2 regions of the Pseudomonas sp. LF020 genome follow, and region 2 is predicted to be linked to the other one. Evidence: riboswitches for the same ligand, from Rfam matches in the RefSeq annotation. Region 2 holds a riboswitch; the other holds the start of a gene.
The links. A riboswitch is a leader RNA that binds a small molecule or an ion and turns the genes downstream of it on or off. The one in region 2 is predicted to bind cobalamin.
Positions count from the first base shown of each region.

Region 1: another riboswitch for cobalamin. It lies ahead of cobO (cob(I)yrinic acid a,c-diamide adenosyltransferase); the one in region 2 lies ahead of ACU680_RS04975 (CbtB domain-containing protein).

Region 1 is NZ_JBRFIX010000017.1:12,792-17,203, forward strand. It holds gene bluB (5,6-dimethylbenzimidazole synthase) at 1-59, opposite strand, end outside; gene ACU680_RS26265 (cobyrinic acid a,c-diamide synthase CobB) at 56-1,438, opposite strand; gene cobO (cob(I)yrinic acid a,c-diamide adenosyltransferase) at 1,435-2,046, opposite strand; cobalamin riboswitch at 2,128-2,358, opposite strand; partial or broken gene ACU680_RS26275 (hypothetical protein) at 2,522-3,105, shown strand; gene ACU680_RS26280 (PQQ-dependent sugar dehydrogenase) at 3,174-4,412, shown strand, end outside.
Region 2 is NZ_JBRFIX010000002.1:188,478-192,889, reverse strand. It holds gene cobW (cobalamin biosynthesis protein CobW) at 1-264, opposite strand, end outside; cobalamin riboswitch at 363-575, opposite strand; cobalamin riboswitch at 1,564-1,785, shown strand; gene ACU680_RS04975 (CbtB domain-containing protein) at 1,908-2,105, shown strand; gene ACU680_RS04970 (CbtA family protein) at 2,117-2,818, shown strand; gene ACU680_RS04965 (cobalamin biosynthesis protein) at 2,815-3,228, shown strand; gene cobM (precorrin-4 C(11)-methyltransferase) at 3,310-4,056, shown strand; gene nfuA (Fe-S biogenesis protein NfuA) at 4,244-4,412, opposite strand, start outside.

The DNA.
Region 1 (4,412 bases), on a different contig from region 2:
TCGGCGATGGCTCGGTAGACGGCTGCGCGTTCGGCCTCGGAATAGGCGTTGTCGGTCATGGCCTCTTCGCGAGCAAGCTCGCTCCCACAGGGGTTAGGTGATCCAATGTGGGAGCGAGCTTGCTCGCGAAGGCGGCCTTGAGATCTGGCGCTAACAATGCAGCAATCGCCGTAGGATTCGACGGAAAGTAAAAATGCACGTACGACGCCGTCATCCGCCCTTCCCGATAAACCGCCTCCGCCCCGCGCCCGCCATTCGGGCTGATGCCCCGGGCAATCGGCGTCAGTTCGGTGCTGGTCAGGGAATGATGATAGGTGTGACCGCGCAACGAACCTTCCGGCAGATCCACCGCTTGCAGTGCCAGTGCCGCCAGACGTTTTTGCATCACCGCCTCACCGCGCAGCAGGCCGACCAGCTCGGCGCGGGTGCCGTCGACATCGGTCAACGCGTCGAGCAGATAGAGCATGCCGCCGCACTCGGCGAGCAATGGTTTGCCGGCGGTGTGGTGCGCACGAATCGCATCGAGCATTGCGGTGTTTTGCGATAACGCGACGTGGTGCAATTCCGGATAACCACCGGGCAGATACAGGCTGTCGGCCTCGGGCAATCGGGTGTCGCGGATCGGCGAGAAGAAACTCAACTCGGCGCCCATCGCCCGCAGCAGGTCGAGGCTGGCGCCGTAGGTGAAGGCAAAGGCTTCGTCGCGAGCGACGGCGATGCGCACGCCGTCGAGCAACGGCTCGGCAGGGATCACTTCAGGCGCGGCGAATGCCACGGCCGGTGGCAGCGCTACCTCGCAACTGCTGGCCAAGGCTTCGGCGGCGGCGTCGAGACGCAGGTCGAGGTCATTCAGTTCGCTGGCCTGAACCAGGCCGAGGTGCCTGCTTGGCAACTCAATCCCGGTTTCCCGGGACAGCGCGCCGTACCAGCGCAAGCCTTCGGTGAGGCTGCCTTCGAGCAATTGCGCATGACGCAAGGTGCCGACGCGGTTGGCCAGCACGCCGGCAAACGGCAGGTTCGGCTGATAACGCGCCAGCCCCAAAGCCAGGGCGCCAAAGGTCTGGGCCATGGCGGTGCCGTCGATCACGCCGAGCACCGGCACACCGAAATGCCGCGCCAGATCAGCGCTGGACGGCGTGCCGTCGAACAGGCCCATCACGCCTTCGATCAGGATCAAATCGGCTTCGGCGGCGGCTTCCCATAACAGACGGCGGCTTTCCTGCTCGCCGACCATCCACATGTCCAGTTGATACACCGGCGCACCGCTGGCGCGCTCGAGAATCATCGGGTCGAGGAAGTCCGGGCCGCACTTGAACACGCACACCCTGCGCCCCTGATTGCGATGCAAGCGAGCGAGCGCGGCGGTGACGGTGGTCTTGCCCTGACCGGAAGCCGGCGCGGCGATCAGTACCGCCGGGCAGTGACGTGGTTGATTCAAAGTTCGACGCCTTTCTGCGCTTTGATGCCAGCCTGGAAGGCGTGTTTGAGCATGCCCATTTCGGTGACGGTATCGCCCATCTCGATCATTTCCGGCTTGGCCGCGCGACCGGTGACGATTACGTGTTGCATCGGCGGACGCGCCTGCAGGTCGCTGAGCACTCGATCCAGATCGAGGTAACCGTGCTTGAGGGCGATGTTCAATTCGTCCAGCACCACCAGGCCGATCGACGGATCACGCAGCAGCTCGCGGGACACTTCCCACGCGGCTTCGGCGGCGGCGATATCACGTTGGCGATCCTGGGTTTCCCAGGTGAAACCCTCGCCCATCACGTGAAAACGCACTTGCTCGGGGAAGCGGCGGAAGAACAGTTCTTCGCCAGTGCTGTTGCGGCCCTTGATGAACTGCACCACGCCGCACTGCATGCCGTGGCCCATGGCGCGGGCGAGCATGCCGAACGCCGAGCTGCTTTTGCCTTTGCCATTGCCGGTCAGCACCAGCACCAGGCCGCACTCGTCAGGCGAATTGGCGATGCGCTCGTCGATCAGGGCTTTTTTGCGCTGCATACGCGCCAGATGGCGTTCGTCGCGCTCGGGGGAATCGGTCATGGGGGAGCTCTCCGTTGAGGCTGGATAACGGCGGGCAGGCACAAGAATAGACGGCAAAAAGCCTGGCATCGCCCACCGTGATGCCGCTGAATGGATCAGGCCGGTCTCCGGGCTCATGAGCGGCGAATCGCCTGACTGCGCGCCTTCCCGCGTCGGTCGACACAGTGGCTCAAGGCGCAGTTTTCACTCATTTACCGTTGCGGGGGCAGCGCCGGGATCGTGATCGTTCTTCACCTGAAGACAACCCTCACCGGCTTCCCTGTTTCACTCTGTCGACACGCGTCACAGAGCACCTGAAACAAGCCGCGAAGGTTAGAGGGTTGGGGGTGGAGCGTCAATTAAAGAGGGGGCCGTCGGGCGAATAACTGCCGTCGATCAATTATCTGGCGCCATTCTTGTGCCACACTGATACAAATGATATCAAAGAGCCATGCTTTTCTCGAAAAAGCCCATCACAACAATAAGGATGATGACGATGCAAGGCATGATCATCAGCAACCCGCGCCTGGAATTCCTGCGCCGATGCTCGAACGCTGGTTTGACTGTATCGACCGCTACAACGCCATTCGCGGCGACAACGACACACCTTACTGGCATGACGAGAAAGCCAATCTCGGCTTGCTCTCTGCGGCGGCATGGATGGCCGAGCTGGTGACCCTTTGTAATACCTCGACCCGAAAGCAGAACGAGGATGGCGAGCGCAATGCCCGCGCCGATCTGTTCATTGCCGGGCCTGAGGACCGCGCTTACCTTCAGGCGACCCAGCGCTGGCCGCGGGTCAACAACCTCAATCTGACCCAGGCCCTGCTGGACATCACCAGCGAGGCCAAACGCATCAGTTTTGCCAGCGACCTCAAACTCGGCTGCCTGTTCGTCGCCCCGCAAAAGGTCCAGCACAGCGCCAGCCCCGAAGAACTGCAGGACATGGTCGACGACCTGCAAAAGGAACACTGCTGCGCAGTGGCCTGGTATTTCCCCTACGCCTACCGCAAATTGCGCAGCGAAGCGGGCAATTATCATCCGGGGATCGCCGTGCTGTTCAAAGAGGCCCGCGGTTGAGCGGTTGAACCATCGCATGCCTGTGCTTCTCTATGATTAGGTCAATGCATTCATAGGGAAGATCAGTAATGCGCAAGTCCCAGCTCGCTCTCGTCATCGCCCTCGCCGGAGGGCTCACCGCCTGTGGTGAATCCTCCAGCCTGCAAGTCTCCGACGGCACCGGCCCGTCACCGAAACTGCCCGAACCGAACAAGACCCTGATCCCGACGGTGAACATCGCCCCGGCGATCGGCTGGCCTGCGGGTGGTAAACCGACCGCCGCGGCCGGCACGCAAGTGGCCGCATTCGCCGAAGGCCTCGATCACCCGCGCTGGCTCTACGTGCTGCCCAACGGTGATGTGCTGGTGGCGGAAACCAACGCGCCACCCAAGCCTGACGACAGCAGCGGCATTCGTGGCTGGGTGATGAAGAAAGTCATGGGCAAGGCCGGCGCTGGCGTGCCGAGCCCGAATCGCATCACCCTGTTGCGCGATGCCGACCACGACGGCGTGGCCGAGACCCGCACCGTGTTCTTGCAAAACCTCAACTCGCCGTTCGGCATGACCCTGGTCGGCAACGATTTGTATGTCGCCGACACCGATCGCCTGCTGCGCTTCCACTACGAACCCGGTGCGACCGAGATCAAGACCCAGCCGATCAAAGTCACCGACCTGCCGGGCGGCACGCTGAACCATCACTGGACGAAAAACGTCATCGCCAGCAAGGACGGCAGCAAGCTGTACGTCACCGTCGGCTCGAACAGCAACGTTGGCGAGAATGGTCTGGATAAAGAAGAAGGTCGCGCGGCGATCTGGGAAGTCGATCGCGCCACCGGCAATCACCGGATCTTCGCCTCGGGCATCCGCAACCCCAACGGCCTGGCGTGGGAGCCCACCAGTGGCGCGTTGTGGACAGCGGTCAACGAGCGTGACGAGATCGGCAGCGACCTGGTGCCGGATTACATCACCTCGGTCAAGGACGGCGGCTTCTACGGCTGGCCATTCAGCTATTACGGACAGCACGTGGATGTGCGGGTGAAGCCGCAGAATCTGGATCTGGTGGCCAAGGCTATCGCCCCGGACTACGCCGTCGGCCCGCATACCGCTTCATTGGGCTTGACCTTCGCCGAAGGCAACAGCCTGCCGGCGCAGTTCAAGGAAGGCGCGTTCATCGGCCAGCACGGCTCATGGAACCGCAAACCGCACAGTGGCTATAAAGTGATTTTCGTCCCGTTCGCCGCCGGCAAGCCGAACGGAGCACCGGTGGATGTGCTGACCGGTTTCCTCGACAAGGACGAAAACGCCTTGGGTCGCCCGGTAGGCGTGGTG
Region 2 (4,412 bases):
CACCGGGAAGAACTCTTCCTGAACCGTGCAGCACAGGCAGCCGTTGGCCAGTTCGTAGACGCGACCGGTGGCTTCTTCTTCGGTGCAACCGATGGTGCATTGCTTGAGGATTTCACCGTCGATACCCAGCTCGCCGAATTCGTTGACGATCACCGCGATGCGGCGGCCCTGAGCGTTGTCGAGCATATGACGCAGCAAGGTGGTTTTGCCCGAGCCGAGAAAACCGGTGACGATGGTGACGGGGAGTTTGGCCAGTGTTTTCATCGGATGCCCTTTGGCAAGGTGGCGGGCATACGGGACGAGATCCGCTGCGAGCGTGCGCGCGGAAGAATTCGCCACCGGATCACCCCGCCCGGTTGTAGTGAGAAATCTGTGACGAGGCAGGTCTCCTGGCTGACGGTGTTCAGGCGCGGGGCCCGGCATTCGCTGCGCCTTCCCGCGGGCTCTGTGGATTGAGCTGGCAGTGGCGTGGCAACGAACTTCACCGTTCACAGTTGCGGGGGCAGCCGCGGCTTTGACCGCGTTCCCTTCTTAGCTTCGGCGTGGGCCGAAGAACCTCGAAGGTGCAAGGCTACGCATCGGGTGGTGACCGGTCAATGGTTGGATTGGGGGCATATCCGTTGCTGCGGTAACGGCCTCCCTAGAGTTCCGCCCTTACGGCGGGTCACTTTTGCCAGTCACCGGGTTACGGGGTTTGGTTGTTTTGGATTGGGGGCATATCCGTTGCTGCGGGGGTTGCTGATTACGGTTCCGCCCTTACGGCGGGTCACTTTTTCCAAACGCCGAAAAAGTAACCAAAAAGGCTTCCCCCGGCGTACGGCACTTCGCTGAGGCTCAGTGTTCCCTCGCTACGGTGTCCATCCGGGGGCATCGCCTCCGGTTTGCTTCGCTGCACCTCCTCTCGATGTATGCGGCTTCGCCGCATGGCGCTGCGCGCCTTCCCCCCTGATGGACACCTACGCTCGGCCTGCCGAAGGGGCTGAAGATCAAAAGCCACATCAAGAGCCAAAGCCAAAGCCAAAGCCAAAGCCAAAGCCAAAGCCAAAGCCAAAGCCAAAGCCAAAGCAAATCAAAAGATCGCAGCCTTCGGCAGCTCCTACAGGGGATTGGGTGTATTCAGATAGAGATTGGTCGGCTGTCAGGCCGCCATCGCCAGCAGGCTGGCTCCTACAGTTTAGAAAACGCACAACCCATGCGGCAAAGCCGCCCCACTCAACACGATGAGCGTTAGCTCGAGTAAAGCTTTTGATCTCAAGGCCCGTCGGCAGGCTGAGTGGAGGGGTTTATCCGGGGGTGGGAGCGCAGCGACCGTTTGGCGCAGCCAAACACAGCGAGAGGAGGTGCAGCGAAGCAAACCGTAGGCGCTGCCCCCCGGATGAATCCCGCAGCGAAGGAACCCGAGCCTAGGCGAGGGCCGAACGTCAGGGCACAGACCTTTTGGTTACTTTTGGGGCGTTTGCCAAAAGTGACCCGCCGTAAGGGCGGAACCATAGGAAGCCGTTACCGCAGCAACGGATATACCCCCATACCCATTCAATTGACTCAAATCCCCACCCATGCTCTCCTACACAACTTGTTACGGGTGCCCTTCACAGGGTGAAACGGGAAACCGGTGAATCATGTGCTTTACTCAAAGCCATGTCAGTCCGGTGCTGCCCCCGCAACGGTAAGCGAGCGAAGCGTCAGATCCACTGTGCCAATGCGGCATGGGAAGGTGATGCTTGCAGGTCGGCCAGACGCCAACCCCTCGTGAGCCCGGAGACCGGCCCGCAACACACAGCACGCATGCTGCGTCGCTGAACATAACAAACCCGCGGTGGGCGGGCGCTGTTCGAACCTCTGCGTGCCTGACCCGCAGGGGTTTTCATGCGCTCTATTCACCCGCTGACACTCCAGAGGGAAGCGCCATGTCGATCATCAGCAGCACCGGCAGCAACACCGACAAAATCTCCAGCACCGCCACCTTGAGCCAACGCCTGACCGCCGCGATTGTCGCGTCGATCCTCGGCGCCAGCCTGGTTTACTTCGCCGGTTTCTCGCACATCGAAGCGGTGCACAACGCCGCCCACGATACCCGCCACAGCGCCGCGTTCCCGTGCCACTGAGACCTGCCGCCATGATCAAGCGTATTGCGCAAACCGCAGGTTTCACCGGGCTGCTGGCCGCCCTGTTGCTGACCTTGCTGCAAAGTTTCTGGGTCTCGCCACTGATTCTGCAGGCCGAAACCTTCGAGAAATCCGAACCGGTGGCCGTTCACCAACATGCCGACGGCGCCATGGCCGGGCACACTCACGACGCCGAAGCCTGGGAACCGGAAGACGGCTGGCAACGCGTGGTCTCGACCACCGGTGGCAATCTGGTGGTGGCGGTCGGTTTCGCCCTGATGCTCGCCGGCCTGTACACCCTGCGGGCACCGACCAAAACCTCACAAGGTCTGCTCTGGGGTCTGGCCGGTTACGCAACTTTCGTGCTCGCGCCGACCTTGGGCCTGCCGCCTGAACTGCCGGGCACAGCCGCAGCCGATCTGGCGTCGCGGCAGATGTGGTGGATCGGCACCGCCGCATCCACCGCTGTTGGTCTGGCCCTGATCGTGTTCAGCCGTCATTGGTTGATGAAGCTGCTGGGCGTGGCGATTCTGGCTATGCCGCACGTGATCGGCGCACCACAACCGGAAGTGCATTCGATGCTCGCTCCGGAAGCGCTGGAAGCCCAGTTCAAAATCGCTTCGCAGTTGACCAACGTGGCGTTCTGGCTGGCCCTGGGCCTGATCAGCGCCTGGTTGTTCCGCCGCAAAAGCGATGGTCAATACCACGCATGACCGATGACCGCGCAGCGCCGACCTTCGTGGTCGGCCTGGGCTGCCAGCGCGGCTGCCCGGCCAGCACGCTGCGCGCGTTACTCGATCAGGCATTGCAGGCGCATCGCATCGAGCTGGAAGCGGTCAAGGCCCTGGCCAGCATCGATTTGAAGCGCGATGAACCGGGCTTGCAGGAACTGGCCGCACAACTTGCGTTACCACTGTTGTATTTCAGCAGCGACGAACTGGCCAGTTACCAGCAGCGACTCAGCCACCATTCGCAGATCGCCTATGAGCGCACCGGCTGCTACGGCGTGGCGGAAAGTGCCGCCCTGGCCCTTGCCGAGCAGTTGATTCAGGCACCGGCAAAATTGCTGATTTCCCGGCAAAAATACGCTCAGGCGACCCTGGCATTGGCCGGCGCTGCGTAAAATCCGGATAATCCCCCTGTTTGATCATGAGCAATCTTCATCTGAAGCGTTGCCCTGCCCCGTTTTTCACAGGATTTCTGCATGACTGTCTACTTCATCGGCGCCGGCCCCGGCGACCCGGAATTGATCACCGTCAAAGGCCAGCGGCTGATCCGCAGCTGCCCGGTAATCATCTACGCAGGCTCGCTGGTACCGGCTGCGGTGCTGGAGGGGCATCAGGCCGAAACCGTGGTCAACAGCGCCGAATTGCATCTGGAACAGATCATCGAACTGATCAAAACCGCGCATGCCAACGGCCAGGATGTGGCGCGGGTGCATTCCGGCGATCCGAGTCTGTATGGCGCGATTGGCGAGCAGATTCGTTATCTGCGTGAGCTGAACATTCCGTTCGAAATCATCCCCGGCGTCACCGCGACCGCAGCGTGTGCGGCGTTGCTCGGCGCCGAGCTGACACTGCCGGACGTTTCGCAGAGCGTGATTCTGACCCGCTACGCCGATAAAACTGCCATGCCGGCGGGTGAGGAGTTGAGCAGTCTGGCGCAGCATGGCGCGACCATGGCGATTCATCTGGGGGTCAATCATCTGCAGAAGATCATCGCCGAATTGCTGCCGCATTACGGCGCCGATTGCCCGATTGCGGTGATCCACCGGGCGACATGGCCGGATCAGGATTGGGTGGTGGGGACACTGGAGGATATTGCCGCGAAGGTGGAGGCCAAGGGGTTTCGGCGCACGGCGTTGATTCTGGTGGGACGGGTGCTGGGCAGTGAGGTGTTTAGCGAGTCATCGTTGTATCGCGCGGGGCATGCGCACCTTTACAGACCCTGAGTCAGATGACTTTTGTGGCTGGGTTCAAAACCTGTGGTGAGGGGATTTATCCCCGATGGGGTGCGAAGCAGCCCAAAAAAATGGAACTGCTGCGCAGTTCATCGGGGATAAATCCCCTCACCACAAAGTACGGGCATAAAAAAACGGCGCTCACGGGGCGCCGTTTTTCGTGTTCGCAGCGAACACCTTAGTAATAGGCGTTTTCTTTCTGCGTGTGGTCAGTCACGTCGCGCACACCTTTGAGCTCTGGAATGCGCTCGAGCAAGGTGCGCTCGATGCCTTCCTTCAGGGTCACGTCGGCCTGGCCGCAGCCCTGGCAGCCGCCGCCGAACTGCAGCACGGCAATGCCGTCCTCA